DNA from 4 places in the Pectobacterium araliae genome. Region 1 is predicted to be linked to each of the others. Evidence: predicted binding sites of a transcription regulator. Region 1 holds the regulator's gene; each other region holds the start of a gene.
What was found. Region 1 encodes CRP, which controls carbon source genes, mostly activating them, when cyclic AMP is high. Its sites were predicted from a motif close to ATGTGANNNNNNTCACAT; they were not measured.
Positions count from the first base shown of each region.

Region 2: AACH44_RS20365 (PTS mannitol transporter subunit IICBA) is a predicted target of CRP. The motif match lies at 2,690-2,707, and genes of this name have one in related genera.
Region 3: garD (galactarate dehydratase) is a predicted target of CRP. The motif match lies at 4,141-4,158, and genes of this name have one in related genera.
Region 4: glpT (glycerol-3-phosphate transporter) is a predicted target of CRP. The motif match lies at 2,255-2,272, and genes of this name have one in related genera.

Region 1 is NZ_AP028908.1:357,920-365,824, reverse strand. It holds gene kefG (glutathione-regulated potassium-efflux system ancillary protein KefG) at 1-408, opposite strand, end outside; gene AACH44_RS01610 (ABC transporter ATP-binding protein) at 534-2,447, shown strand; gene AACH44_RS01605 (LysE family translocator) at 2,514-3,116, opposite strand; gene AACH44_RS01600 (hydrolase) at 3,223-4,260, shown strand; gene AACH44_RS01595 (YheU family protein) at 4,257-4,493, shown strand; gene AACH44_RS01590 (phosphoribulokinase) at 4,577-5,446, shown strand; gene AACH44_RS01585 (OsmC family protein) at 5,560-5,967, opposite strand; gene crp (cAMP-activated global transcriptional regulator CRP) at 6,342-6,974, shown strand; gene argD (bifunctional acetylornithine/succinyldiaminopimelate transaminase) at 7,097-7,905, opposite strand, start outside.
Region 2 is NZ_AP028908.1:4,481,606-4,489,510, forward strand. It holds gene AACH44_RS20360 (mannitol-1-phosphate 5-dehydrogenase) at 1-470, opposite strand, end outside; gene AACH44_RS20365 (PTS mannitol transporter subunit IICBA) at 532-2,439, opposite strand; gene AACH44_RS20370 (DUF3053 domain-containing protein) at 2,930-3,646, opposite strand; gene AACH44_RS20375 (hypothetical protein) at 4,049-5,428, shown strand; gene AACH44_RS20380 (OmpA/MotB family protein) at 5,432-6,166, shown strand; gene AACH44_RS20385 (hypothetical protein) at 6,166-7,041, shown strand; gene glyS (glycine--tRNA ligase subunit beta) at 7,099-7,905, opposite strand, start outside.
Region 3 is NZ_AP028908.1:3,571,173-3,579,077, forward strand. It holds gene gudD (glucarate dehydratase) at 1-424, opposite strand, end outside; gene AACH44_RS16185 (glucarate dehydratase family protein) at 461-1,813, opposite strand; gene AACH44_RS16190 (MFS transporter) at 2,417-3,772, opposite strand; gene garD (galactarate dehydratase) at 4,327-5,901, shown strand; gene AACH44_RS16200 (methyl-accepting chemotaxis protein) at 6,571-7,905, shown strand, end outside.
Region 4 is NZ_AP028908.1:231,152-239,056, reverse strand. It holds gene glpB (glycerol-3-phosphate dehydrogenase subunit GlpB) at 1-474, opposite strand, end outside; gene glpA (anaerobic glycerol-3-phosphate dehydrogenase subunit A) at 464-2,131, opposite strand; gene glpT (glycerol-3-phosphate transporter) at 2,446-3,795, shown strand; gene yigL (sugar/pyridoxal phosphate phosphatase YigL) at 3,894-4,694, opposite strand; gene pldB (lysophospholipase L2) at 4,743-5,780, opposite strand; gene rhtB (homoserine/homoserine lactone efflux protein) at 5,913-6,533, shown strand; gene rhtC (threonine export protein RhtC) at 6,590-7,213, opposite strand; gene recQ (ATP-dependent DNA helicase RecQ) at 7,264-7,905, opposite strand, start outside.

The DNA of each region.
Region 1 (7,905 bases):
CTCAAACGGGCGGAGCAAATCATCCATGGGGTAGCGGTTGTTGCCATCAGCATGATAGGCATCTTCCGGCTCACCGGTCGTAATCACTGAACGCCAGTATTTCCCCGCCAACGCATTGCCGCCGATCCCATTGGCAAAGCCACGGGATAACACCCTATCGAGCCACTCTTTCAGTAATGCCGGGCAGCTATAAGTATAAAATGGGTGTTGGAAAACAATGACCTGATGCTCACGCAGCAGCTGTTGTTCGTGATGAATATCGATAAAAAAATCAGGATAGTGTGCGTAAAGATCGTGCACAGTTACATTTGCCAACTGCTGCGCCGGTTGCAATAAGACCCGGTTTGCTACCGAGTCCTGTGGTTCCGGATGGGCATACAGCAGCAAAATCTTCGGTGGCTGCGACATCATTCCCCTCCAAAGCATCGTCATAATAATCGTTTTCCGTTACCATGCAGCGCAACGACTAAAAACAGGACACCGCGTGTCCTGAGATGTCCATAATTTAACATACTCTGAACATACGGCGCTTTATGATTGTTTTCTCTTCGCTGCAAATTCGACGTGGTGTACGCGTTCTCATCGACAACGCGACAGCAACAGTTAATCCCGGCCAGAAAGTCGGTCTGGTTGGCAAGAACGGCTGTGGTAAATCTACGCTGCTGTCATTACTGAAAGGTGAAATCAGCGCCGACGGTGGTAGCGCAACATTCCCGCAGAACTGGTCACTGGCTTGGGTTAATCAGGAAACCCCGGCATTGGACAAACCCGCGCTGGACTATGTAATTGACGGCGATCGTGAATATCGCCAGTTGGAAGCCGCGTTACAGGCCGCCAATGAAGAGAACGACGGTAACGCGATTGCCACACTGCACGGCAAGCTGGATGCGATTCAAGCCTGGACGATTCAGGCCAGAGCCTCAAGCTTGCTCAACGGGCTAGGGTTTTCTCAGCCACAGTTACAACAGCCCGTCAGCGCCTTTTCCGGCGGCTGGCGGATGCGCCTGAACCTGGCGCAGGCACTGATCTGTCGTTCAGATCTGCTGTTGCTGGATGAACCGACCAACCACCTCGATCTGGATGCCGTTATCTGGCTGGAAAAGTGGTTGAAAAACTACGCTGGTACGCTGGTTCTAATCTCGCACGATCGCGATTTCCTCGATCCGGTGGTGACCAAAATTCTGCACATCGAACAGCAATCGCTCAACGAGTACACGGGTAACTATTCCTCGTTTGAACGCCAGCGCGCCACTCGCCTCGCACAGCAGCAATCGCTCTATGAGCACCAGCAGGAGCGTGTCGCGCACCTGCAACACTACATTGACCGCTTCCGCGCGCAGGCGACCAAAGCCAAGCAGGCGCAAAGCCGAATAAAAATGCTGGAACGCATGGAGATGATTGCACCAGCGCATGTTGATAACCCGTTCCGCTTCAGTTTTCGCGCTCCGGAATCGTTGCCCAATCCATTAATGAAGATGGAAAAGGTCAGCGCAGGTTACAACGACAAACTGATTCTCGAATCGATCAAACTTAATTTAGTGCCAGGTTCCCGCATTGGGCTCCTCGGCCATAACGGCGCGGGGAAATCCACGCTGATCAAGCTGCTTGCTGGCACACTTGCCCCACTGAAAGGGGAAATCGGGCTGGCAAAAGGCGTGAAACTCGGCTATTTCGCCCAACACCAGTTAGAGTTTCTACGTGCGGACGAATCGCCATTGCAGCATCTGGTGCGTCTGGCAGAACGGGAAACGGAACAGCAGCTTCGCGACTATCTCGGCGGCTTCGGTTTTCAGGGCGACAAAGTCACGGAGATCACCGAGCGTTTCTCCGGCGGCGAAAAAGCCCGTCTGGTGCTGGCGCTGATCGTCTGGCAGCGCCCGAACCTCCTGCTGCTCGACGAACCAACCAACCACCTCGATCTGGATATGCGTCAGGCATTGACCGAAGCATTAATCGATTTTGAAGGCGCGCTGGTTGTCGTCTCGCACGATCGACACCTGATCCGCTCTACCACCGACGACCTCTATCTGGTACACGACCAGAAAGTAGAACCCTTTGACGGTGATTTGGAAGACTACCAACAGTGGCTGGTCGGCCTACAACGTCAGGAAAATGCGGCCGACGAAACGCCAAAAGAGAATACCGCCAACAGTGCGCAGGGCAGAAAAGATCAGAAACGCCGCGAAGCCGAATTGAGAACGCAAACACAGCCGCTGCGCAAACAGATAACCAATCTTGAGCAGCAGATGGAAAAGTTGGGGGAAACGCTGGCGGCGCTGGAAGCACGACTGGCGGACAGCGCCATCTATGACATCAGCCGCAAGGCCGAACTGACTGACTGCTTGCAACAACAAACCAAAGTCAAAATCGAGCTGGAAGAAACGGAAATGTCCTGGTTGGACGCACAGGAACAGCTAGAGCAGATGATGCAGAGCGATTCGCTTTAAGATTTGTGTCCTGAAAGGAGTAACGAGCGGAAAACCGCTCGTTACTTCATCTGAGCCAGATCAGCATTAATGCCAAATCAACAGCACGCAGGCGGCGGTCAGCAGCCCCATTGACACATTGAAGATAATCCACGCTTTCTTACTGCGCAGCAGTCGCCCAATCATCGTGCCGAACCCGAGCCAGATGACGCCGGAAACCAGATTCACCAGCACAATCCCGACGCTTATGGCGATTACAGACTGGTTATAACCTTCACCCGCCAGGCTAAAGCTGGCAACCGCGCCCAACGCCATGAGCCACGCCTTCGGGTTCAGGAATTGCAGCAACCACCCCTGATAAAGTCGGATCGGCTGAGGGGGAGCAACAGTCGTTTCCAACTGTTCGTAAGCCGCCGTGGCGATTTTCCACGCCAACCACAGCAGATAGGCACTACCGAGGACTTTCAAAATAAAGTGCAGCGAAGGATAAATCAGAATCAACCCACCGACACCGAATGCGACCAGCAGCAAAATGCTCTGCATCCCCAGCATGATGCCAACCATCAGCCACAGCGAACGCATAAAGCCAAAATTCGCGCCCGAGGTTGTCAACAGCATATTATTCGGCCCCGGCGTAATGGCCGCCACCCACAAAAACCCCAACATCGAAAGAAATAAACTTAGTTCCATTATTTGTGGGCGCTCCTGACCCAAATGTCGTACCAACTGGCAGCATTGAAGCTAACAGTGTGATATTGATCGTACAAGAGCCGACAACAAGATTTTCATATCCTTTATGTATGACCATTTCCGTCCGCTGAGCGGCGCACATAACCCGCATCTGCAAACGCTATTACCGCGCCTGATTCGCCGTCACGCGCAATTCTCGCCAGTCTGGCAAGCGCTCGAATTACCTGATGGTGATTTCGTCGATCTGGCATGGAGCGAAGCCCCTGAACTGGCGCGGCACAAACCGCGCGTGGTGCTGTTCCACGGGCTGGAAGGTAGTTTCCATAGCCCTTACGCCCATGGCCTGCTACATGCCTGTAAACAGCGCGGTTGGCTGGCCGTCATCATGCATTTTCGCGGGTGCAGCGGCAAACCTAACCGAATGAAACGTATTTATCATTCCGGCGAAACCAGCGATGCTTGCTATTTTCTACACTGGATGCAAGAGACGCTGGGCAATGCGCCTACCGCCGCTATCGGCGTTTCTCTCGGCGGCAATATGTTGGCTTACTTACTCGGCCAACAGGGCGAAGCCTGTTCCCTGTCCGCTGCGGTCATTGTTTCCGCCCCTTTGATGCTCGAACCCTGTAGCCGCCGGATGGAACAAGGCTTCTCCCGCGTCTACCAGCACTACCTGTTGCACCTGTTGAAACAAAACGCCAGTCGCAAGCTGGCAGCCTACCCAGACACATTGCCGATTCAGTTGCCGCAATTGAAGCGAATCCGCCAGTTGCGAGAATTTGATGACGTCATTACTTCGCGTATCCACGGCTTTCGTGATGCCGCTGACTACTATCGACGCTGTAGCGCCCTGCCGCTGTTGCCTCAAATACGCAAACCGCTGCTGATCATCCACGCGAAGGACGATCCTTTCATGACGCCAGAGGTCATTCCCGATATAGCGCAGTTACCGTCTACTATTGAGTATCAGCTAACGGAACACGGTGGGCATGTCGGCTTCGTCGGAGGAACGTTGCTGAAACCGGAAATGTGGCTGGAACAGCGCATTCCCCATTGGCTTAGCCCTTTTTTGGACCGCGCCGCCGATTCTTCTTCAGGCACCACTTTTACTCAGAAACCCGTTAACTCAGGAACCCTAGCGTGATTATTCCCTGGCAACAGCTCGATCCAGAAACGCTGGATAACATCATCGAATCTTTCGTGCTGCGCGAAGGCACCGATTACGGCGAACAGGAGCGGTCGCTGGCGCAGAAAGTAGAAGATATACGCCGTCAGCTTCAATCCGGCGAGGTGGTTTTGGTGTGGTCTGAGTTGCATGAAACTCTCAATATTATGCCGCGCAACCATCTCAATGCGGGAGGGCATGCCCCTTATTGAGCATGGCGAAAGGCGTGAAAGAACGCGCCAAACATGCTAACAATGATAACTAATGACGTCTTTTTTGAGGAGTCACGCGCCTTATGTCACATCAGCATCCGATTATTGCGGTTACCGGTTCCAGCGGAGCGGGAACCACGACAACCAGTCTGGCCTTTCGTAAGATTTTCCAGCAGTTTGATCTACGAGCAGCCCAGTTAGAAGGCGACAGCTTTCACCGCTATACCCGCCCGGAAATGGACATGGCGATCCGCAAAGCGCGTGATTTGGGGCGCCATATCAGCTATTTCGGCCCGGAAGCGAATGATTTCAGCCTGCTGGAACAAGCGTTTATCGAATATGGCTTACATGGTCGCGGCCAGACGCGTAAATATCTTCACACCTATGATGAAGCGATTCCCTACAATCAGGTTCCTGGGACATTCACACCGTGGGAACCCATGCCGGAACCCACTGATATTCTGTTCTACGAAGGGCTACATGGTGGTGTGTTCACCGAACAAAACAATGTGGCGCAGCATGTCGACTTGCTCGTCGGCGTTGTGCCGATCGTCAACCTGGAGTGGATTCAAAAGCTGATTCGTGACGTCAATGAGCGCGGTCACTCGCGTGAAGCGGTGATGGATTCCGTCGTCCGCTCGATGGAAGACTACATCACCTATATCACGCCACAGTTCTCTCGCACACACATCAACTTCCAGCGCGTGCCTACCGTGGATACCTCTAACCCGTTTGCCGCTAAGTCTATCCCTTCACTGGACGAAAGCTTCGTCGTCATTCATTTTCAAGGGTTGGATAATATTGATTATCCCTATCTGCTCGCCATGCTACAGGGTTCGTTTATCTCCCACATCAACACGTTAGTCGTTCCTGGCGGGAAGATGGGGCTGGCAATGGAACTCATCATGGCGCCGCTGGTGCAGCGGCTGATAGAAGGGAAAGCCATCGAATAAGCACCGAGATACGCGGGCCGACCACAGGGGTGAGGCCTCCCCATGGGAACCTCCCCCTGTGTTTCCCCTTATAACAGGCTTAAGTGACCAGAATTAGTGCCCAGAGAAAAGGATTAGGCCAGCACTCTAATTTCGTGACTGTGCGTCACCTCAACGGCTTTGCCCAGCATCAATGCCACAGAGCAGTATTTTTCCGCTGACAGGGCAACGGCTCGTTCGACGGCTTTATCGGTCAACCCTTTTCCCGTCACGATAAAATGCAGATTGATATGGGTAAATAAGCGCGGCGCTTCAGAGCGTCGTTCTGAGGTTAATTTCACCTCACAATCCGCCACGTCGTTGCGACCTTTTTGCAGAATCGACACCACATCAATCGCACTGCATCCCCCTACGGACATCAACACCATTTCCATCGGGCTCGGCGCTTTATCGCCGGAATTGCCGTCCATCAATACCTGATGCCCTGATGCGGATTCGCCCAAAAACGTTAAGCCTTCAACCCATTTTACCCGAGCCTGCATAATGCCTCTCCACTAAAAATTTTTTGAAAATTTATACCGTTACTGTACAAAAACCAGCGTTAATCAGAGCTTTGTCATGCTGAAGCGAGACAACACAAGACACATCCTTAAAGCTGTGTTAAAACGAAAATAGAATAGACCTTTTCTGGACAAAGCCAGAAACGAAGAAGATGATGACGTAGCCAGACATACCCAACCACGTTTACGGTGCAGCAAGGCAGTAACCGCAAAATCAAGGGTACAGTGGTTCCAGTATATTCCCTGACGTCATTCTGCCTAGACTGAATTTTATTTTTTTAGCAGTTAAACACGCCGTACAGGGAACTCTGACCCCTGTAATTTGCGCAGTGAATTACAACAGAGGATGATAGCGAATGGTTCTCGGCAAACCGCAGACAGACCCAACTCTCGAATGGTTCCTTTCCCATTGTCATATCCACAAGTATCCATCGAAGAGCACGCTGATTCACCAAGGTGAAAAAGCAGAAACGCTTTACTACATCGTGAAAGGCTCTGTTGCAGTGCTAATCAAAGATGAAGAAGGCAAGGAGATGATTCTTTCCTACCTTAATCAGGGCGATTTTATTGGTGAGCTCGGCCTGTTTGAAGAAGGTCAGGAACGCAGTGCCTGGGTTCGGGCAAAAACCGCCTGTGAAGTGGCTGAAATTTCCTATAAAAAATTCCGCCAGCTTATTCAGGTTAACCCGGATATCCTCATGCGTCTGTCTGCGCAAATGGCAAGCAGACTTCAGGTTACCTCTGAGAAAGTCGGCAACCTCGCCTTCCTTGATGTGACCGGACGTATCGCCCAAACATTACTCAACCTGGCAAAACAACCTGATGCCATGACGCATCCAGATGGCATGCAAATTAAAATTACCCGTCAGGAAATTGGGCAAATCGTTGGCTGCTCGCGTGAAACCGTGGGTCGCATTCTGAAAATGTTAGAAGACCAGAACCTGATCTCTGCGCACGGTAAAACGATTGTCGTTTACGGCACTCGCTAAACCCCTGTCGCTGTACCCTACCAACAAAAAAGCGTGAAGCCTCGGCCTCACGCTTTTTTTATGGCGTGCCATCCGTGGCCGCCACCCTACGTTTTTTATCGCTACTCTTTTAAGCGCGTAACTCAGTTTGCTGCGTTAACGACCTGCGCGACAGCGTTGGCGAACTTCTCCATCCCCTGCGCAATATCGTCTTCATCAATGATCAAAGACGGTACAAAGCGGATGACGTTCGGCCCCGCCATCAGCACCATCAGCCCTTGAGCCGTTGCCGCCGCCAGGAACTCGCCCGCGCGGCCATGCCACTGCGGTTTCAGCTCTGCCCCCAACAGCAGCCCCATCCCGCGAACCTGATCAAATACGCCGTACTGCTGATTGATTTTCTCCAGTTCACTGACAAAACGATCGTGACGATCCGCTACGCCCGATAGCACTTCTGGCGTGTTGATGATATCCAGCGCGGCTTCCGCCACAGCACAAGCCAGCGGGTTGCCGCCATAGGTGGTTCCATGCACCCCAACCGTCATCGCTGAAGCGATCTCTTCCGTCGTCAGCATCGCGCTAATCGGGAAACCACCGCCCAACGCTTTAGCCGTCGTCAGGATGTCCGGCGTAATACCATAGTGCATATAGCTAAATAATTTACCAGTACGTCCCATCCCACTCTGCACTTCATCAAACACCAGCAGCGCTTTATGTTGATCGCACAAGTCACGAACACCCTGCAAAAATTCAGGCGTAGCGGGGGTAATTCCGCCTTCCCCCTGAATGGGTTCGAGTACAACCGCGCAGGTGTGATCGTCCATCACTGCTTTAACGGCAGCGAGATCGTTGAACGGAACGTGCACGATATCGGCAGGCTTAGGCCCGAAGCCATCGGCATACTTAGGCTGTCCGCCAACTGAAACGGTGAACAGCGTCCGGCCATGGAACG
Region 2 (7,905 bases), 540 kb from region 1:
ACGGCGGAATCGACGAATCCCACATGCTCAACCACCCATTCCTGATGGCCTTCCGGCAGCAGTTTCAACACATGTTGTTTTAACTGGCTGGTACCACGCACCATATTTTCACAAGCAATAATGTTCAACGGCCGGGTGTTACCGTCGTCATGACGCTTAACCAGCCCCTGAGCGATAGTTCCGGCGATTTTTTCCAGAATCTGCGGCCCCACTGCGGTCGTCACCAGATCGGCCACAGCAATAAGCGCGACAGCATCCTGACTGCCGCTGTGAACAGCGCTAACGTTGCTGACGGTATCAAGGCGCGTGTTATCACCGACAATCCGCACCGTGTAGCTTGTACGGCTGTTCAGAGCATCCAACAGCGGCTGATTGACGTCAGCAAATGTCAGTTCGACGTTGGCATCTGCCAACAATTTACCAATAAATCCACGGCCAATATTACCCGCGCCAAAATGTAATGCTTTCATGAGACATAACCTTAAAAAAACATAAAAAGAGGCCGCCCGAAGGCGGCACAAGCCACGTCAATTAGGCACTCTTTTTACCGGAGAGTAAGTCGAGGACTTCCTGAACATCCTGGGTGTGTGCCAGACGTTCAATAACGGCATCATCATCCAGCGCGTTGGTCAGGCTGGTGATGACCTGAATATGTTCGTTGTTGCGAGCAGCAATCCCAATAACCAGACGTGCAACCTCGTCTTCTTCATCGCCAAAGCGAACGCCTTCAGGATATTGGCAGAAAACAACGCCTGTTTTCAGCACGCGGTCTTTCGCTTCAATCGTACCGTGCGGCACGGCAATCGATTCGCCCAGATAGGTGGAAGTCAGTTTTTCACGTTCCAGCATCGCCTCAACATACGCAGGCTCGACATAGCCGCCTTTCACCAGTTGCTCACCGGCGAAACGAATTGCCTGCTCTTTGTCTGTCGCATGCTGATTCAGGAACACATTGCCAGCACCCAGTTGGAACAGGTTAGTCGGCGTGTCAGCTACAGCGGGTGCAGGCGTTGTTACGGCTTCAGGCTGCGCAGTACCCTGTGCTGCCACCAGACGAGCCGCCAGATCGCTATACAGACCGCTATCCAGGAAGTTGGTCAGAGAAATGTGCTGTGCCTGTGGCGCGTGGCGCATCGCACGCTCAGTCAGATCGCGGTGCGTAATGACCAGATCAACATCGTCCGGCAGGCTATTGATCGCGCTGTTGGTCACCGAAATATTGGTCAGCCCGGCATCCTGAACTTTCTTACGCAGCACACCAGCCCCCATCGCGCTGGAACCCATACCGGCGTCACACGCTACGATGATTTTACGCACGGTGCTCATATCACCACTGACACCGACGTTAGTCGCCGTGCCTTTAGAGGACGTTTTCATTTCCTGCACGCGACGTGTTGCCTCGCTCAGGTCTTCCTCTTTTTGCTTGGTGCTTTTCAGTAGAATTGCCGACACGATGAAGGACACCGCAAAAGCCGCTGCAATCGCGGCCAGGTTAGCGAAGTAAGCGCCTTTTGGCGTCATCGCCAATACCGCCAGAATCGAGCCTGGAGACGCTGGAGAAACCAGACCACCGCCCAGCACGCTCAGCGTAAACACACCAGTCATCCCGCCCAGAATTACCGCGATAATCAGACGCGGGTTCATCAGCACGTAAGGGAAGTAGATTTCGTGAATCCCGCCCAGGAAGTGGATAATCGCCGCACCCGGGGCTGATTCTTTCGCGTTACCACGACCGAAGAACATATAAGCCATCAGCACGCCCATTCCCGGGCCTGGGTTCGCTTCGATCAGGAAGAAAATAGATTTGCCAGTTTCCGTCGCCTGCTGAATCCCCAGCGGTGAGAAGATACCGTGGTTGATGGCATTGTTCAGGAATAGAATTTTCGCAGGTTCAACGAAGATGGACGTAAACGGCAAGAGGTTGTTCTGAACCATCAGGTTAACGCCGGAAGCCAGCACCTGAGAGAAGACTTCAACCAGTGGACCAATTGCCAAAAACGAAAGAATTGCCAACAACATACCAATAATACCGGCAGAGAAGTTGTTGACCAGCATTTCAAAGCCGCTCTTGATTTTACCGTCGACTATGCGGTCAAAACGCTTGATCACCCAGCCACCCAACGGACCGACTATCATGGCGCCGAGGAACATCGGGATATCAGTCCCGACGATCACCCCCATCGTCGTAATGGCACCCACCACACCACCACGCTCACCGAATACCAGACGTCCGCCGGTATAACCAATCAATAATGGCAGCAAATACGTGATCATCGGATCGACAAGTTTCGCCAACGTATCATTGGGGATCCAGCCGGTGGGGATAAACAGTGCGGTAATGATACCCCAAGCGATAAATGCGCCAATATTGGGCATCACCATATTGCTGAGGAAGCGACCAAAGTTTTGCACTTTGATCTTAATATCTGGTGAAAGCATAAAAACACACCCCTATTGAAACGCGCTGACAATAAGAGCGCGTGGTAATTATCGTGAGACGGCGTGGCAACGTGTATTAGTCGCAGCGATGGTGCAACACCGACAGCTTTATTTTTACCGAGATATCGACGGTTACCGAAAGCTCAGCTGTTATAAAAACACCGCTTGCCACAAAAATATTTCCGTCATTATTACTGTATGCAGCGCGGACTCTAACACGCTGTTTTCATACCGCAACCTCATGGCAGGAACGTGACAAAAATCACACAACCACCCTACATCAACGATACAAATAGGTGATTTACTTCACAAAAAACCGTTAAAAATGAAAAACTAAACAGATTTTCAGACAAATACAGCACCCAATATGTGATTTGCATCACATTTTATGGTGCTATGTTTGTTTTGTTTATGTGATGAGAATCACAATTTATTTTCCCCTTCGGTCTGCCAACCCCCTCTTATCCAGAATCGACTCGCCAAGAGGTTATTAGGGATAATTCACGCCATTTACTCCTCTGAGCGCATTCATTACATTCTGCTGCTGCACAGGTAATGCCGCCACCATACTGTTATATTGCACCGCCTGCTGTGCCGTACGGAATTGGACAGATGCGCCGTTAAATACGGCCTGATCGCCCTGAGCCTGAAGGAAATCGCCAACCTGAATCAGGCTTTGTGCAAACGACGTGGCGCTAGGAATAACAGGTAACAACGCATTACTCGGCTGTATTACCGTGCTCGCATAGAGTCGCTCATAAGGAATTTGCACCTCTTCGGGCTGCTTTAACGCGCGGTGGGCATTGTCAGCCTGCGCTTTTGCCGCCTGAATATGCTGCGCCAACAGGCTCATGGTTCCGACTGATTGCCTGAGCGCATCACGCTGCGTCAGATAGTCTTTAGGGACGCGAATTCGAGAAACTTGCCCCAGCATCGGCGTCAAACTGCCGGACACAGCTTGATGAAATTGCTGAGAAAAGGTGGTTAAGATCGCATAATCGTTGGCAAAATTGCCAAAATTCTTCTTCTGCTCTTCCGTCAATGTCGGCAGTTTCCCATCCTGCTGCGACTGTACGCTTTGCAGGAACGCAACGAATGCCTTCCGCTGATCGGCTTCGCTGTCACCACAGGCAGCCAACTGCAATGCCGCTAAAATAACCAGAACTGGCAGCAGCCAGCGTGAACGGTACGTCATCAGCCTTCTCATTCCCTACTCCTGTTATGCTTACTGCCCCGCCAGCCGTGCTTTACTCAGACAGAAACACGCTGGCGACGGATTTTCCATGACAAGATTTTCTACGATATAAGCATAGTCGAATCGGACTGGCTGTGTAGAAAAAGGCCAGTCTCGACGGTCAAAAGAAAGAAAAGCCAGTATGGTTATTGTTTAATCAGAAACATATTATTAAAATTGCGTTTCATCCCGCATTTTTATCCGAATAAAAGGAACGCCCAAAAGGTGAGGTTACTCGACAATATGAAAAAATAGATTTCAAAACAAAATTATTACCAAGGTAATGAATATACGACCTTAAATAAAAAGTGATTCTTTTAGCACGATAGCTTCATTTTTATCTTATTTTTAACAAACGGACGATTTGACTACTCTATGCTTAATATATTACCACTTGAAACATGGCTTTTTATTGCTGTGATCCTTGCCTACTTCATCTATAGCAATCAGAATTTTACCGAGAAGAAAGCTCATGAGTCGCCAGGAATCCTCATTACTATAGGAATATTGGCAACTTTTCTGGGCATTGCATTAGGCCTAGCATCATTCGATATGAATGATGTGGAAAATAGCCTACCAAAGCTGATTAATGGTATAAAAACCGCATTTTGGGCCTCTGTTGCGGGTGTGGCTTGTGCATTAATGACAAAATGGCGCTATGCATTCCGTGGTGTAAGAACAAAAAGCAACCAACCAACACCCACTGATTCCACAATTGACGATATTGTCCAACATCTACAGAGCTCTACAGAATCAATTCACCGATTGCATTATGCTATCGCAGGAAATGAAGACGCATCTTTGCTGACACAGTTAAAATTAATGCGCGGAGATCAAAACGATAAGCTAACCAATATTCATAATGCATTCACTGAGTTTGCAAAAAATCAAACTGAAAACAACTCAAAAGCATTAATTGAAGCATTAAAAGAAGTTATTCATGATTTTAATGAGAAAATTGGTGAACAATTTGGCGACAATTTCAAACAGCTAAATGAAGCTGTTGGTAAAATAAATGAATGGCAACAACAATACAGCCTACAAACACGAGAGATGATTGTTCAACAAACTCAAACAACAGCGAATATGCAGAAAGCGACCCAATCCTTTACCGAAGTCCTGACACAGTCAGAATCATTTACTCAGGTTGCAAAAGATATTCATCAAACGATTGGGACTATATCTAGTTTAGAGAAAGGTATAGAAGAAAATTTAAAACAACTAGCTGAATTAATTGAATCTTCAAAAACAGGTATCCCTGAAATAGAAAAAGGAATCATGGCTATCATAGAGGATGTGAGGAACGGAGCTACAGCCTCCGCCACAGCCATTGAAAATAGTGTTTATACTGTAACGCAAACATTGGAATCATCCACAGCCGATTTTAGCAACCAGATGATAGGTAGTTCAAAAACAATGTTTGATGCTATAAGAAACCAAAATCAGGAAATGCAAAAATCTGTGCAGCAAACAGGCACAGAGCTACAAGAGCAGATAACACGCCTTTCTCAAGATCTCACTAAATATATGCAGAAACACAATGAAGATGTCACAAATAATATTGTCGAGCTGAATAAAAAAACAGAGCAACAGGTTCAAACATTAGATGCAGCTCTAGCGGCTGCGTTGAAGAAATCTCTCGATAGTCTCGGCCAACAATTAGGGGCGCTGTCTTCTAAATTTGTACAGGATTACGATCCGCTAACAGAAAAGCTAAGAGACGTAGTACGCCTATCCGAGAATTTAAGGGGATAGAAGATGAATAATCCATTACTGACTCGCCCAAAAGTAGATAAAGAGGATTTTTGGATCAGTCTGAGTGATTTAATGACCTCTCTAATGATGATCTTTTTACTTATTTCCGTTGTCTATATGATAAAAGTACAGGAGATGGTTAAGATCCCATCTGTATATAGAAATACCTTACAGGGGCTTGGTCAAGCCTTACAGCACGAATTCAAGGACGATCTAAAACGCTGGCATGCAACAATCGACGAAGATCTAACAGTACGATTCCAAGAGCCAAATATTTTATTTACGACCAGTTCCTCTGAGCTAAAGCCGGAATTTAAAAGTATCTTAGATGAATTTATCCCTCGCTACCTTAGTATTATGACTGATAAAAAATATATCAATAATATTGAGGAAATACGCATTGAGGGACATACATCAACGATGTGGCGAACTGGTGTAAGTGAAAATGATGCTTATTTTCATAACATGGAACTGTCTCAGTCAAGAACTCGGACAACTCTGTCATATATTATGAATATGCCCGCAGTTTCAGGCTCTAAAAGTACCTTAAGTTGGTTTAAAAATCACGTTCGCGCCATTGGATTTTCTTCAGCAAAGCCCATTGATAAAGAAGGGAAAACGATCACATCCCCAGAGCAGATTGAAGATAGTGCGCGTTCTCAACGAGTAGAATTTCGTGTCAGGACGAATGTTGAACGCCAAGTAGCCAATATTGTAGAAAAAGGGAGTAAAATATAATGGATTCGTTTCTCGTCTCTCAACTTCCCAATTTTCTTGAATCGCCAATTTTCAATAAGCTACGTAAGGAAATGAAAGCGGAGATTATCCCACCAATCGCTGATATAAAAATGGACGCACTTGTTCTTGATAAAATACTTTCAACAACAGGGAAAGACATTGATATATTAGAAATAGAAATTAATAGTGACAACACGATTAATTATAAAGATAAACGCGTTATTCTTCATATAAGAGATGTTGCATCTTATGGTGGGAGTATGAGTTTGCCAAAATATCACTTGGCAAACTGTAAAACATTACAAAGAATGTGGGAAAATAATAAAAGTGGAAGATACGTTGCAGCCACCCGCAGTGATGGTCTTTTTACAATAAAATCACAGAATACTGAAAAAACAGAGTGGATCACTAGAGAGGAAAGTTTAGATGTATGTAAATTTTGTCTCGAAACATTAAATTGGAAAAACTACTCTAGAAAATATCAGGATAGAGAAAATATTTTTTCTACTTTTGATCTAAGAGAATTTTTTAGCGTTTATCCAAATTCAGCAACGACGTACAATACCGAGCATAATGACGTTACCGCTCCGATTAATGATTACTCCAAAGATTTCCAGATAATATCAAAACAATATCGAGAGTCAGTTAATTGGCAATGTGCAATTTGCAAAATAATTCTTGAACGTAAAGATTTAAATAAATTTTTACATGTCCACCACCGCGATGGACAAAAAAATAATAATAACAGAAACAATTTACAAGCACTTTGCATTGAATGTCATTCAAATCAAGACAATCACGGCCATATGAAAAATAATCCCCAACTAACATCATTCATTCAAATAAAAGGTGACATGGCCTTCGCTGCAAGCTAAACATCTTTCCCCGAGCTCGTTTCCAACCCGGGGAAAGATTACGTAACGCTATCACCGTTATTGCAGGACGGAAATATCCGCAACCTGCAAGAACAGTTCGCGCAGTTGGCTCAGTAGCGTCAGGCGGTTCACACGCACCTGCTCATCTTCCGCCATGACCATCACCTGATCGAAGAACGCATCGACAGGTTCACGCAGTGAGGACAGCTCAACCAGCGCTTCCTGATAGCGACCTTCAGCGAACAGCGGCGCCAGTTTGTCGCGCAGCACGACAAGGTGCGTTGCCAGCGTAATTTCCGCCGCGTCTTTCAATACGGCAGCATTGACGCTCTCGTTCAGCGTATCGGTAGACTTCGCCAGAATGTTGGAAACGCGCTTGTTAGCCGCTGCCAGCGCCGCTGCGGCATCCAGCGAACGGAAGTGGCTGACGGCTTTGACGCGGGCATCGAAATCAGCCGGGCGGGTAGGACGACGCGCCAATACCGCCTGAATGGTATCCACGCTGTGGCCTTCTTCCTGATACCACGCGCGGAAGCGGCCGAGCATGAACTCAATCACGTCATCCACCACCTTGGCGTTAGACAGCTTATCGCCATACAAACGCACCGCTTCTTCGGTCAGCGTCTGCAAATCGAGCGGCAGACGTTTCTCGACGATGATGCGCAACACACCGAGGGCGGCACGACGTAGCGCAAATGGGTCTTTGTCACCTTTCGGGTGTTGCCCGATGCCAAAAATCCCTGCCAGCGAATCCATCTTGTCGGCAATTGCTAGCGCGCACGCCACCGCAGAAGACGGCAGTTCGTCACCCGCAAAGCGCGGCTGATATTGCTCATTCAACGCAACGGCAACATCTTCCGCTTC
Region 3 (7,905 bases), 1.5 Mb from region 1:
GCTGCTGCCCATCACCCAGCAGCGAGGCCACACTGACGTTGAGGAATTGCCCCAGCAGATCGAGCATGGCGGCTTCGATCCCCGTGACGACATGGATGGTGGTACGCAGATCGAACGTCTGCAAACCGCGCCCGGAAGAATCGCGGTCGGCGAACTGCGCACGCACCGCCGTCATCACGTTTTTGTATTCGCCCAGCGTTTTGCCCACCACCAGTGCGGCAGCATCTTCCAGCGTCTGACGGATTTTCTCACCGCCGGGAATTTCTCCGACGCCAGTATTCCCGGCGTTATCTTTCAGAATCACAATGTTGCGAGTGAAATAAGGTGCATGTGCGCCACTCAGGTTGAGCAACATACTGTCGTGACCTGCAACCGGAATAACCTGCATGTGGGTAATCACCGGCGTTGAACTTTGCAATGTCATTTTCTTATCCTTTCTCTCTCATTTTTCTATGTAGGGTTAGCGGCCAAAAACCGGGCGTTTACGATCAAATTTCCAACCAGGAATCAGGTACTGCATGGCGACGGCATCATTACGCGCCCCGCTCGGTAATTTTTTGTACAGATTGTGAGCTTTCATGACCTGTTCCATATCCAGCTCAATCCCCAGACCGGGACGATCCGGCACGTTAATCTTGCCGTTGACGATTTGCAGTGGCTCTTTGGTCAGATGCTGCCCTTCCTGCCAGATCCAGTGCGTATCAATCGCTGTCGGGTTACCCGGTGCCGCCGCGCCCACGTGTGTGAACATCGCCAGGGAGATATCGAAATGGTTATTGGAATGGCAACCCCATGTCAGGCCCCATTCGTCGCACATCTGAGCAACGCGCACCGCGCCGTGCATCGTCCAGAAATGCGGATCGGCCAGCGGGATATCGACCGCCTGCAACATCACGGCATGGTTCATTTCGCGCCAGTTGGTCGCAATCATGTTGGTCGCGACTGGTAGCCCAGTAGCACGACGGAATTCCGCCATCACCTCACGACCGGAGAAACCTTGTTCAGCACCACACGGGTCTTCCGCGTAAGTCAGAATGCCCTTCATGTCTTTGCACAGACCAATCGCCTCATCCAGTAGCCAGGCACCGTTGGGATCGACGGTAATACGCGCATCCGGGAAACGCTTTTTCAGCGCTTTCACAGCATCGATTTCCTGCTCGCCGGGCAACACGCCGCCTTTGAGTTTAAAATCTTTAAATCCATAGCGGTCGGTCGTGGCTTCAGCCAAACGCACAATCGCGTCGCTGTCCATCGCCTGCTGGTGACGCAGGTGATACCACTCATGCTTGCCTTTCTCTCCCGCTACGTTCTCACCCGATAAATAAGGTAAATCCGTTTTTGTACGGTCGCCGATATAGAACAGATAACCGAGCACGGTGACTTCATCACGCTGTTTACCCGGTCCCAGCAGCTCGGCAACGGGGACCCCCATAAATTGTCCCAGCAGATCGAGCAGCGCCGCTTCGAGCGCTGCCACCGCATTCACACGCAGCTCAAACGTCCAGGCACCTTTGCCGAAGGAGTCAAAATCAGAAGATTGATTGCCGAGATGAATGTCATGAACCAGACGGTTCATACGGGCGATTTGTTCGCCTTTCACGCGGGGAATAGCCTCGACCAGCGTGTTATAAATAACGTCCCCACCGGGCGCTTCGCCGACACCAGTATGCCCGGCGCTATCGGTTAAAATGACGAGGTTACGCGTGAAGTAAGCGCCATGTGCACCACCGATGTTCAGCAGCATGCTGTCATAGCCTGCAACGGGGATAACTTTCATCTCGGTAATGACAGGCGTCGCTGAAAAGCTTGTCATTACAGGCTCCCGTCATGAATGGAGCGCACAGGATTGACGCTTGAGTTTCCGATGGTTGCCAAAATGCAGGAATGCATTTTGGCAGGTGAAAATAATTCAGTCATACAGAAATAAAAAACAGATGGTGCACCAGTAGATGATTTCATGTTGTTTTCCTACTTTATTAGCGCGACCTGGTTTTTACTCTGATTGGAATGAACCATGCTTGTAGGGTTACCAGAATAAAAACAGGTATAACTACCTTAATACCGAAATAACACAGTCAGAAAAGCGGTGTCGTACTCCGTGTCGCCTTACCAACCTCAGTAAAAAGTATAAGTTTTCTTATTTCACAACTCATTGGGCAATAGCACAGCATTCCCTATCTAAATGCAGATTAAATATGTCATTATCACAATCGAATGGGAGATGTTTCACGAAAACGAGGAAAAGCGAATTTCTGCCTGATAAACACCGGAATACGTACCATTGGCACCCGACGTTGAAGAAATATCTCCCTACTTTTCATGACATAAATCAATGGCAAAACGCTGCGCCATCAATATGACAGCGCAGCGTTTTATATCATTGCCAACAGGCAGATTAATGCTATAGCGAATGGCTTTAACGCTTAACGAACGGCTTCAACTCAATACGTTTAATATCTTGTACGATGAACAAGTAGCTGACGATGGCAACCAGTGCATGAATCCCGACATAAACTAAGCCACCATTAAAAGAGCCTGTCATTCCGACGATATAGCCGATAGCAATTGGGGTCACGATACCGGAGATATTACCAAACATATTAAACAGGCCACCACTCAGACCGCTGATCTCTTTTGGCGCGGTATCCGCCATCACCGCCCAGCCCAATGCACCAATACCTTTACCGAAGAATGCCAGCGCCATGAACGCAATAACCACCCATTCTGTCGAAACATAGTTACAAATAACCATCGACATAGAAAGCAACATACCCAGGACGATCGGTGTTTTACGGGCAAAGGTCAGCGAGTTGGTCCGACGCATTAAATAATCGGAAATCACCCCACCCAATACGCCGCCCACAAAACCGCAGATTGCAGGAACAGAGGCGACAAGACCAGCCTTCAGAATTGACATCCCTCTTGCCTGAACCAGATAAACAGGGAACCAGGTAATAAAGAAATAAGTCATCGCGTTGATACAATATTGACCGAGATAAATACCAACCATCATCCGTGAAGTGAGCAGTTGCTTAATCTGGAACCATTTTTCTTCTGCTGGCACCTTAGCCTTACTGGCTGCCGCATCCATATTTACCAGTGCGCCACCCGCTTCGATATAATCCAGCTCCGCCTGATTCACCCCAGGATGATCTTTCGGATCATGGATCACTTTCAGCCAGACGAAACTAAGGATCACACCTAACCCGCCCATGAACCAGAACACATGCGCCCAACCGACTGCATGCACCAACCACCCCATGATAGGAGCGAAAATCACCGTGGCAAAATATTGCGCCGAGTTAAAAATCGCTACGGCAGTACCACGTTCCTGTGCAGGGAACCAGGCGGCAACGATACGACTATTACCAGGGAAAGAAGGCGATTCACAAATCCCCACCATAAAGCGCAGTAAGAATAGCGAAATGATAATAGATGACGTGGTAGGAAAGAGATCGACGAACCCTTGCAACAAGGTAAAGAGTGACCAGGTAAAAATACTCCAGAAGTAAACGCGTTTGGAGCCGAAGCGATCGAGCAGCCACCCGCCTGGGATTTGGCCGATAACATAAGCCCAGGAAAAGGCAGAGAAGATATACCCCATACCGACGGCATCCAAGCCGATATCTTTTGACATGGCAGAGCCCGCTATCGAGATAGTGGCGCGGTCTCCATAGTTAAATGACGTGACAATAAACAACATCACGACAATCCAGTAGCGGGCGTTTGTTCTCTTTTGTATCGCGCCAGCTGCTGAGCTTACTGTATTCATGATGAACTCCTGCTTCAATCGCGGTTCGCTCATTCATTCCAAATAACAGATAACGGCGTAGGGTTATCAGAATGAAGATCGGTGGATTATTTAGGGTGTAGTTAAATTCCCATTTTAATTTTTTTTGCGAATAGCCAGGCTATATAGCTTCAGAGTAATTAGCTGACATCTTCAACTCGCAGGAACATTATAATTTTTACCTGCTGATGGCTCACTAGATAAAAGCACAACATTAAAAATGTCCTTTGGAATATGTTGGTGCACTTGCCCTATATAGTGCGAGGTGTTTCACGAAAAATGCCGTTATTCTCTTTTTACATTCATACACATTATTTCCAATTTCCCCTAGGAAACCGCGTGCAGGCAGAATGTGATCAAACTCACCAAAAACTGGAACTTAGCCTGATAAATAAGAAACAAAAAGCCCCGGCTTAGGTCAATTGCATAATGTACGAGAAGGGAACCTCACGTATACTCATTAGCGAGCAATGAAGTAATAGCGTGGTAATGGTTACCACCGTGTTTCTGATAAACCAATAATAAAGGCTTGCATCATGTCAGATAAATCAGAAAGTAATGCTGCGCAAGAGCAGCCACTTTATATTAAGGTGCACGACTCTGATAATGTTGCCATTGTTGTTAATAATAATGGCTTACGTGCCGGAACCCGTTTTAATGATGACCTGGAATTAATTGAACATGTTCCACAGGGTCACAAAGTTGCCCTTGTGGATATCACCAAAGCAGGCGCAATCATCCGCTATGGTGAAATTATCGGGTATGCACTGCGCGATATTGCCCGAGGAAGCTGGATTGACGAATCGCTGGTCGAGTTACCTCAGGCTCCTGCGCTGGAAACCCTGCCGCTGGCAACCAAAATTCCCCCCGCGCTTCCGCCACTGGAAAGCTATACCTTTGAAGGTTACCGTAATGCCGATGGCAGCGTAGGTACGAAAAACCTGCTAGGCATTACCACCAGCGTGCACTGCGTCGCGGGCGTCGTGGACTATGTGGTCAAAATTATCGAACGGGATTTATTGCCCAACTATCCCAATGTGGATGGCGTGGTCGCACTCAATCACCTCTATGGCTGTGGCGTAGCAATCAATGCCCCTGCCGCCGTGGTTCCCATTCGCACCATTCACAATCTGGCGCTGAACCCAAATTTTGGTGGCGAAATACTGGTGGTGGGTCTGGGTTGTGAAAAATTACAGCCGGAACGCCTGCTGGAAGGGACACCTGATGTGCAGGCTATCTCTCTCGACGACACCAGCATTGTCCGCTTGCAGGATGAACACCACGTTGGTTTCAGATCGATGGTGGATGACATTCTGACGATGGCAGACAAACACCTGCAACGCTTGAACAAACGTCAGCGTGAAACCTGTCCGGCATCAGAGTTGGTTGTCGGCATGCAGTGTGGCGGCAGCGATGCGTTCTCCGGCGTCACCGCGAACCCGGCCGTGGGTTTTGCATCCGACCTGCTGGTACGCTGCGGTGCGACCGTCATGTTCTCCGAAGTGACCGAAGTGCGCGACGCCATCCATCTGTTAACGCCACGCGCCATCAATGAAGAAGTCGGTAAACGTCTGCTGGAAGAAATGGCCTGGTACGATAATTATCTCGACAGCGGTCAGACTGACCGTAGCGCCAACCCATCGCCGGGCAACAAAAAAGGTGGCCTCGCAAACGTGGTGGAAAAAGCGCTCGGCTCCATCGCTAAATCTGGCACCAGCGCCATTGTCGAAGTCCTGTCCCCCGGTCAACGCCCAACCAAACGCGGGCTGATTTACGCCGCAACGCCAGCCAGCGACTTTGTCTGTGGCACACAGCAGCTCGCTTCTGGCATCACCGTGCAGGTCTTCACCACTGGCCGCGGTACGCCTTATGGCCTGCTGGCCGTACCCGTGATCAAAATGGCGACCCGAACCGCATTGGCGAACCGCTGGCATGACCTGATGGATATTGATGCAGGTACGATTGCGACTGGAGAGGCCACAATTGAAGACGTTGGCTGGCAGCTTTTCCATTTCATTTTGGATATCGCCAGCGGCAGGAAAAAAACCTGGTCCGATCAATGGGGGCTTCACAACGCACTGGCCGTTTTCAACCCAGCCCCGGTAACCTGATTATCGTTCCCCGCAGGCCAGAATCATTATCTGGTCTGCGGATCGCGTTATTTGATCTGCAATAAATTCAGCATCAATAAAAATGGAAGAAAGGCCGTAATTAAAAGAATAAATAGCAGAGCAGCAACATTTAATTTCATTCACGTAAAGAAAAAATAAAGAAAACTTAACAAGTTATTTTTCTTAGCGTCAATTTCATCGATTCCAAAACACTTTTTAAGAAAAACCTCTATTTTACACCCACCTATTTTTAATCATTTTCTTACCAATTATTTATTACCAATAAAATGAATCAATTGACAGATAACCGTCCCCATCATAAATTTATGCTTGCTGAAAAAGCGTGCTAACACTGATGAAATATTTGTTACAAATACACAGTTACAAAATCTCCATCACGCACAATATAGGGTTAATATCTCGATCATTATAAGTAGTGTCTGGCATTATTTTATATAAACGAGTAAACCACCCAAAAAAATTTCAGTATACCTACTTGAATAACTTGAATATTTACACAGCAATATGCCTGACAGATTTCACGGGACTCACCATTCGGCAGCGACACTGCGTTTCATCCTCTGTAATAACCAGAGCAGCAGAGACGAGAAAAGTAGCCAGCGTGGCTGAACCTGGAAACTGAGCGGGATACGTACGCCGGGGTTTCTAATGAGATTAAATACACCTGTCACACAGCAGGAGTATCTGTTAGACATGGACACCATATTGATGTCCACAACAAATATTCACAGCCACATTACCTATGCCAACTCTGCCTTTATTAAAGTTAGCGGTTTTTCTGAAGAGCAACTCATCAACCAGCCGCACAATATTGTGCGCCATCCCGATATGCCCGTTGAAGCCTATGCCGATCTGTGGTTTACGCTAAAACAAGGCGATAGCTGGACCGGATTAGTCAAAAACCGCCGTAATAACGGTGACCATTACTGGGTTCGAGCCAACATTACACCGGTTTACCAGCAAGAGCAGCTGGCAGGCTACATCTCGGTACGTAACACACCCAGCGCCGAAGAAATAAAAGCGGCCGAAATGTTGTACAGCGCCGTGCAGAAAAAGCAGGCAGGTAGCCGTAAATTCTACAAAGGATTGGTTGTTCGCACCGGTTTCTTCTCGCCGCTGTCGCTTTTGCAGAAATTGTCAGTCCGCTGGCGCTTGCGTGCCGCGGTATTGGCAGTAGGGCTTATTCCGGCATTACTTGCTTTCAGTGGCATGAATCCACTGTGGCTGTTGGCGCTGACGTTACTGCTCATTGTCATCATGGATCAGTTTCTACAGCAGCAAATTGCACAGCCAATCAAGGCGATACTCAAACAGGCGCAGCATGTGGTATCAGGCCGTAAAGTAAAACATATCCACCTCAATCGGGTAGATGAAATTGGCTTATTGCTACGTTCCGTTAACCAGTTTGGCCTGAATCTGCATTCGCTTGTCGATGACGTCAGTACGCAAGTTAACGGCATCACGAATGTCAGCCGTAAATTGGCGGAAAACAATGTCGACCTGAATAGCCGCACAGAAGAAACGTCAGCAAATCTGCAACAAACCGCCGCTGCCATTGAAGAAATTACCGTTGCGGTGCAGCAGAGTGCAGAAACGGCAGCCCAAGCGACAACAATGGCAGAAGCCGCCAGCAGCACCGCGCTTAAAGGCGGCAACATCATGAAGGAAACCATCGGCATGATGGATTCCATTTCCAACGCCAGCGATAAAATCGTCGATATTATTGGTGTAATCGACAGCATTGCGTTCCAGACCAATATTCTCGCGTTGAATGCCGCTGTTGAAGCCGCTCGCGCTGGCGTGCAAGGGCGAGGGTTTGCCGTGGTCGCCGCCGAAGTTCGCAATCTGGCACAGCACTCCGCTTCTGCGGCCAAAGAAATCAAAACCCTGATCGATGCCAACGTTGAAAGTGTGAAACAGGGCAGCACAATGGTAGAAACGGCGGGTAAACATATCAGCGACATCATTGATGAAGTCTTCCAG
Region 4 (7,905 bases), 130 kb from region 1:
AATACGAGACTGAAAATCCAGAAAGCCTTCAATCCCGGCGATGAGTGGATTGTCGCCAAAACAGGAATCCGGCAGACCACGCGTGACGCCATCAACCGGACTTAGCCAACATGCACGAAACTTACCTAACGGCGTCATACGCCAGTGATTGTGGTGATGGTCGCCCAGCAGAGTGATGTTGCTACGTTCCAGCAGCGCCTCAGCCTGTGGCAACAAAGTCGCTAGCGCCGTCGCGCCTATACGGGAATACGGGTGATGAGGAGCCTGACGCGCCAACTCATTCAACGCATCAAGCGGCTGGCTCACGGGCTGTCCGTCAGGGAGATGGGAAAGTAAATCCAGCGCACCGGAAGAAAAATGCAGCGCATTCTGCCCCGCGCTGACAATCGCACAGCGTTTTCCCTGCTCCGCTAAACGAATGCCGCAGGTCAATCCCGCCAGTCCGCCACCGATAATCACAACGTCATAGCGCATGACGATCCTCCTGACTGTCGCTGGCCGTCAGGCCGCACAATCCCTGATAAATCCAACTGGTAAACTCACTTTCGCGCAGCGCATTGCCCCAGGCAATCGGGCGAATCCCTTTCCAGCGTTCGTTCAAAAACTGGCTGAGCTGCGTGAGCGATTGCTCCGGCGTCGCAGTCCCCAGACGGCACAACAACCCCGCCGCGCGGCAGGCGCACAACTCACCCTGACAAGTTCCCATGCCAACACGAGTACGCCGACGCAAATCAATCAGGTTGTTCACCTGCAACGATTCCACGGCGTAGCGCACTTCCCCTGCCGTCACGGCCTCACATTCGCACACCAGACTACGATCCAAACGTTCACCGGATAGCATTCGCCCGGCACGTTCACCGTGGCGATAAATCGCCGAACCGCGCAACGGCGCAGAGAGCGGTTTTGCCGCAGGATACGCAGATAAAGCATGAGGCGCGGTTTTCACATCCTCCAGCGATTCAGAACCGGGCAACGGCGTCTGTGCCGTTGAGCAAGCTACGTCATGACCCAGTTTCTTGCAGATCGCGTCAGTCACCCATTCTGCCATCAGACGATAGGTCATCAGCTTGCCACCAGTGATGGTAATAAATCCCTCCAGCCCGTCACGGCTGGCATGGTCAAGCAGCACAATGCCGCGACTCACGCTACGCCCGCTAGGGTCACTATCGTTGGCAACCAGCGGGCGGACGCCTGCATAGGCACGTAGAATGCGCGTGCTCGCCAACTTCGGTGCCAGCATTGAGCCTTCCCGCATCAGCGTTTCCACCTCAGCAGGCGTCACCAGCATGTTGTCGATTTGATCGTAATCGATGTGAGTTGAAGTGGTGCCAATCAGCGAAATGGTATCGCCCGGCACCAAAATGTCGGCATCCGCCGGTTTGCGACAGCGGTTGATCACCATGTTGTTGATGCGGTGGCCAAGAATCAACAGCGCGCCTTTTGCCGGGAACATGCGCACACGCAGATCGGCATATTCCGCAATATGTTGCCCCCAAATACCGCCCGCGTTGACCACCACCTGTGCATAGATTTCTGTTTCTACACCTTTTTTATGGTCGAAAACGCGCACACCGGTAATACGATCGCCCTGACGAATCAGCCCGATGACCTCATGATAGGTCAGCACTTCCGCGCCGTGCTCGCAGGCATCGATCATGTTGGCCGCCGTCAGGCGAAAAGGATCGACAGAGCCATCCGGCACGCGAACCGCACCAGTCAATGTAGGGTTTGCCGCTGGCTCCAGCCGTAGCGCTTCCTGCGGATCCAACGCCTGAGCGCCAATCCCTGCCTGTTGACAGGCAGTGATAAACTGCGCCTGCCAGCCGAGATCGTCTTCCGGCAAGGTGATAAACAGACCATCAGTAGGTTCAATGCAATGGCGAGCGATCCGCCGGAGAATCTGGTTCTCTTCAATACATTCACGGGCAGACTCGCCATCGGTTACCGCATAGCGGGCACCGCTGTGTAATAAGCCGTGATTACGCCCGGTCGCTCCGGTCGCAATATCATAACGTTCAAGTAACAGGCAGCGCAGTCCACGCAGGGCACAATCCCGTGCCGTACCCGCCCCCGTTGCGCCACCGCCGATGACAACCACGTCAGTTTCACGCCAGTTCCCCGTGTTTTTCATTCTGCTCTCACTTCAGGCGGAGGGTATGTATGTTGCTATTGGGACACAAAAAGAAGGGTTAATGTTTGATAAAGAGCAAAAACGAACACTAAACGAAAATAAATGGGAGTTTAAAAACAATAAGTGTGATTTACATCACTAAAACCACACAGTGTAATTTTCCAATTCTGTTAACATGAGCGCAAAAATCGTCACAGTTTCATAAAAGTGTAACATTAGCGTCATGAATCACACTCATTTGCACGCTATCCCCTTACAATAACGTTCGTAATAGAACAAAAAAGCTATCGTTTTTTTTCGCATTGGAGATATCTATGCTGAGTATTTTTAGGCCCGCAGCCCACCAGCCACGCGTGTCGCAGGATCGTGTCGATCCCCTCTATCGCCGCTTACGCTGGCAGATTTTCATGGGGATCTTTTTTGGCTACGCCGCTTACTATCTGGTACGCAAAAACTTCACCCTGGCAATGCCTTATCTGATTGAACAGGGCTTCTCGCGCGGCGATCTTGGCTTTGCACTGTCCGGTATCTCCATCGCCTACGGCTTTTCCAAATTCATCATGGGTTCGGTATCTGACCGTTCCAACCCGCGAGTATTCTTGCCTGCTGGTCTGATTCTGGCCGCTGCCGTTATGCTGTTCATGGGTTTTGTACCGTGGGCAACATCCAGCATTGCCGTCATGTTCGTCCTGCTGTTCTTGTGCGGCTGGTTCCAGGGAATGGGATGGCCACCGTGCGGGCGCACCATGGTTCACTGGTGGTCACAAAAAGAACGTGGCGGCATTGTGTCGGTATGGAACTGTGCTCACAACGTCGGCGGCGGGCTGCCACCTCTGCTGTTCCTGCTGGGTATGGCCTGGTTTAACGACTGGAAAGCGGCACTCTACATGCCAGCTTTCGCCGCGATTCTGGTTGCGCTGATTGCGTTTGCCTTAATGCGTGATACTCCTCAGTCCTGTGGTTTACCGCCAGTTGAAGAGTATAAAAACGACTATCCAGTTGACTATAATGAAAAAGACGAAGAAGAACTGACGGCTAAGCAGATTTTCATGCAGTACGTTTTCCCGAACAAACTGCTGTGGTACATCGCTATCGCCAACGTCTTCGTTTACTTGCTGCGTTACGGCATCCTCGACTGGTCACCGACTTACCTGAAGGAAGTTAAGCACTTCGCGCTGGATAAGTCTTCCTGGGCTTACTTCCTGTACGAATATGCGGGTATTCCGGGTACGCTGCTGTGCGGCTGGATGTCTGATAAGGTCTTCAAAGGTAACCGCGGTGCAACGGGCGTGTTCTTCATGACGCTGGTGACAATAGCAACTATCGTGTACTGGATGAACCCAGCCGGTAATCCGGGTGTGGACATGGCGTGTATGATCATCATCGGCTTCCTGATTTACGGCCCGGTTATGCTTATCGGCCTGCACGCGCTGGAATTGGCACCGAAGAAAGCGGCAGGTACGGCAGCGGGCTTCACTGGTCTGTTCGGCTACCTCGGTGGCTCCGTTGCCGCCAGCGCCATCGTTGGCTACACCGTTGACTTCTTCGGTTGGGACGGCGGTTTCATGGTGATGATCGGCGGCAGCATTATGGCGGTACTTCTGCTGGTTGTTGTTATGCTGAATGAGAAAAAGCATAAAGCAGAATTAGCCAACCGCGCTTAACCTTTAACGTGTATTGTCTGCGCGGCGTACCTGCTACGCCGCGCATCATCCTATCCAACTGCCTCCCCCAGTACGTCGCTACCGGCCTTGGCGATGAATTACTTCAGAAACAATTCCCGCAGGTAATTCGGCACCGCGCTATCCGCGTTAGTGCCAATCACTTCGCGATCCGGCAGTAAATCTTTCAGGCGCTGATGCGCGTTCTGCATCACGCAGCCTTTACCCGCCATCGACAACATTTCGTAGTCGTTCATACCATCGCCAAACGCCACGCACTCTTTGAGCGAGAAGCCGATAATCTTCGCCACCTGTTCCAGCGCATGGCCTTTAGATACGCCGCCCGCCATCACTTCCAGACAGGTGAGCGTCGAAAAACTCACGTTGACGCGATCGCCCCAACGCGCGTTGATCGCTTCTTCCAGCGGTAACAGTTGCTCGTGGGAATCGCAGGTAAAGAACACCTTGCTGACGCCATCGGTCTCAAGTAATGCAGGTTCAAACAGCTTGTATTTAAAGATCGACTCTTTGAAGAAACGCTCTTCTTCCGCACGCGGACGGTTCATAAACCATTCATCATCACGGTAAACGTGCGTCAGCATATCGGGGTTATTGTGTACGACGCTGTAAAGGTCACGAGCAATGTCCTGATCCAGATTGTGGCTGAAAATCAGTTCGCCCTGCGAGTTGTGCACACGCGCGCCATTCGAGGTAATCATAAACGCACTGATGCCGAGGTTATCGCGGATCTGCGCGACATCCATGTGGTGCCGTCCGGTAGCGAACACAAAGTGAATCCCTTTCTCCGTCAGCAGCCTGAGAGTTTCTTTCGCATACGGGGACAGCGAGTGGTCGGGTGACAGCAGTGTGCCATCTAAATCGGACGCAACGACATGGTACATAACGATGAGATCTCACTTCTGGTGTATTGGCGGCACACGCCGCAAAAATTAATGATAACGCGCAAAGTGCGAAAAAATCAGCGCAAATGCCTGAGCGCGGAGGTTATCCGTTTCAAAGAGAATTTCATGCCGCGCACCGCCGATAACTTGCAACACGCCGTCAGAATTAGGGTTTCCGTTCTGCACCAGTGCCTGACAAAACGTCTTCTGACTAGGGTTATCGACCACGCGATCTTCCTGCGCCTGCAATAGCAGGAGCGGCGTAGTGATGGCGCTCGCCTGTGCCAGTAACTGCTTTCCCGCCTGTAGCGCTTCACGTACCCAATGGTAAGTCGGCCCGCCTACGCGCAAATCCGGCGAATCCGCATAAAAGCGAATACTGCGCTGGTACCGCTCACGGCTGTGCGTCAGCACATTCATCCGATAAGGCAAAGGACGCCACTGCCCGGTGCCAATCGCGTAATAATCACGTATCGCTGGGCGACGCTCCGCCCAATCAACGATCCATCCAGCCACACAGTGAGGAAGCGGCAAACGGATGCCAAACATTGGTGCGCACAGTGCCACCGCATCAAATAACGCAGGTTGGCGAGCCAGAAGCTGTGCCAGAATCGCGCCGCCCATTGAATGCGCTAACGCAAACCGCCGAGTATATCGCTTAACGTCAATGTGCTGCTGACACAGTGTTTCGGCATCATCGACATAATCACTGAAGCGCAGCACGTGTCCACGGTGGCCGTCTTGCAACATCCGTCCAGACCGCCCTTGCCCACGATGATCCATGATGAGTACATCATAGCCGCGATGAAAGAGATCGTAAGCCACTTCGCTGTATTTGACATAGCTTTCGATACGGCCAGAAAAGACAACGACAATCTTGTCGTGCTGAGGCGCGGTAAAACGAACAAATCGGATCGGCACATCGTCTACGCCAGAGAACTCGCCCTCTTCGCGCTGACGCCAGAAATCCAGTAATTCTCCGGTCGCAAAGGCGGCAAACTGCGCTTCTCGCGTGAGCAGATTTGTCACTAACGATTCAGGCGTTAACCGTTCCGACGTAAACAACGTATTAGGGCGTTGAATCATCACACCTCTCCGGTGACGCAGGGAAAACAAAGCTAGCGGAAGAACATGACAAGCAGTAGAGCACGAGCGTATTGTGACATAAAAAACAGACAGACTCTCGTAATACAGAACGTGGTTCAGGAGCAGCATTTCATGACATTGGATTGGTGGTTAACCTACTTACTCACAACGCTTATTCTTAGCCTGTCGCCCGGTTCAGGTGCCATCAATACCATGAGCACTGGCATCAGCCACGGTTATCGCGGCGCAGCGGCCTCGATCTGTGGTTTGCAGGTCGGGCTGGCGATTCATATCGTGCTGGTCGGCATCGGGCTAGGCGCACTGCTGAACCAGTCGGTACTGGCTTTTGATATACTGAAATGGCTGGGCGCGGCGTATCTGATTTGGCTGGGGATTCAGCAGTGGCGCGCCGCGGGTGCATTGGATCTTCAGGCACTCGCCAGCGCGATGCCACGCCGCAAACTGTTTAAGCGCGCAGTGCTGGTGAATCTGACCAACCCGAAAAGCATCGTGTTTCTGGCGGCGCTCTTTCCACAGTTCATTATTCCCCACCAACCGCAGGCCGCGCAGTATCTGGTGTTGGGCATCACGACCGTGGTGGTCGATATCATCGTGATGATTGGCTACGCCACGCTGGCCACGCGTATCGCCGGATGGCTGAAAGGCCCACGGCAGATGAAGACGCTCAACCGGATATTTGGATCGCTGTTCGTGCTGGTCGGCGCGTTACTTGCCACCGCGAGAAAGGCCTGATTAAGGCAGTGCGCCGTATCGGCTAGCGGCGCACACCGATCATTCAAAGGGAAAAGTTAGCGAGAGAAAATCAGGTGCAGGCCGAAACCGGTAAACAGCACGCCCGCCACGCCATCCACCCATTTCGCCAAACGCTGATAGCCGCGACGCATTGTCGGCAGAGCAAAAACCATCGCGACCAGGCTGAACCAGAGCAGCGTCTCAATCGAGATCAGCGCGAACAAACCCCAACGCGCACCGCTGCCGACGCTGTCGCCGACAAACAGCGAGAACACGCTGCCGAAATAGATCAGCGCTTTTGGGTTCGCCAGATTCGTCAGCAGCCCACGCATGAACGTTTTACCACGCTGAGGCAGCACAATCGCCGTCTCCTGCGTGGTTTCCAACTGTGCTTTACGCCGTGCGGAACGCAGCATCTGCCAGCCCATCCAGCACAGGTATACCCCGCCGCCGACGGTAATGGCGGTATGCAGCCAGGCCATTTTTTGCAACAGCAGATGTAGCCCCAACAGCGCGATAGCCGCCCAGACCACCACGCCCAGAGAAATACCTAACACACCCATCATCGCTTCACGGCGCGAACGGCTGGCCGCAGTTTGTGAAACGAAAAAGAAATCTGGTCCAGGGCTCATCAGTGCAATGAAATGCACCAGCGCCACCGTCAGAAATAGCATCAGCATGTTAGTTTTCCTGTTTTTAAATACACTCAGACAAGACGCTCGCCAGAGCGTCACTCATCATCATTATCGACATGATCGCGGATCATGTTCATGAAAGGCGCACCGAAGCGTTCAAGTTTGCGGTGGCCGACCCCGTTGATATTCAGCAGTTCACCTGCGGTGATCGGCATCAGTTCCGACATCTCCAGCAGTGTGGCATCGCTGAACACTACATAAGGCGGAATATTGTCTTCATCCGCAATGGATTTACGCAGTTTGCGCAATTTGGCAAACAGCTTACGGTCGTAATTTCCGCCATACGATTTTTGATTCGTACGGGGTTTCAGGTTAATCACACGCGGCACGGCCAGTTGCAGCGGTACTTCTCCCCGTAATACCGGACGCGCAGATTCGGTAAGCTGTACGGCAGAGTGCATCGTAATATTCTGGTTCAGTAAACCCAGATGAATCAGCTGGCGCAGTACGCTGACCCAATGTTCTTGTGATTTATCTTTACCAATGCCGTAGACCGGCAGTTTGTCATGGCCGAAGTCACGAATACGCTGGTTATTTGCGCCGCGCAGCACCTCGACGATATACCCCAAACCAAAACGCTGCCCGACTCGATATACGCAGGAAAGCGCCTTTTGCGCCTCAACCAACCCGTCGTAGCGCTTCGGCGGATCGAGACAAATATCGCAGTTGCCGCACGC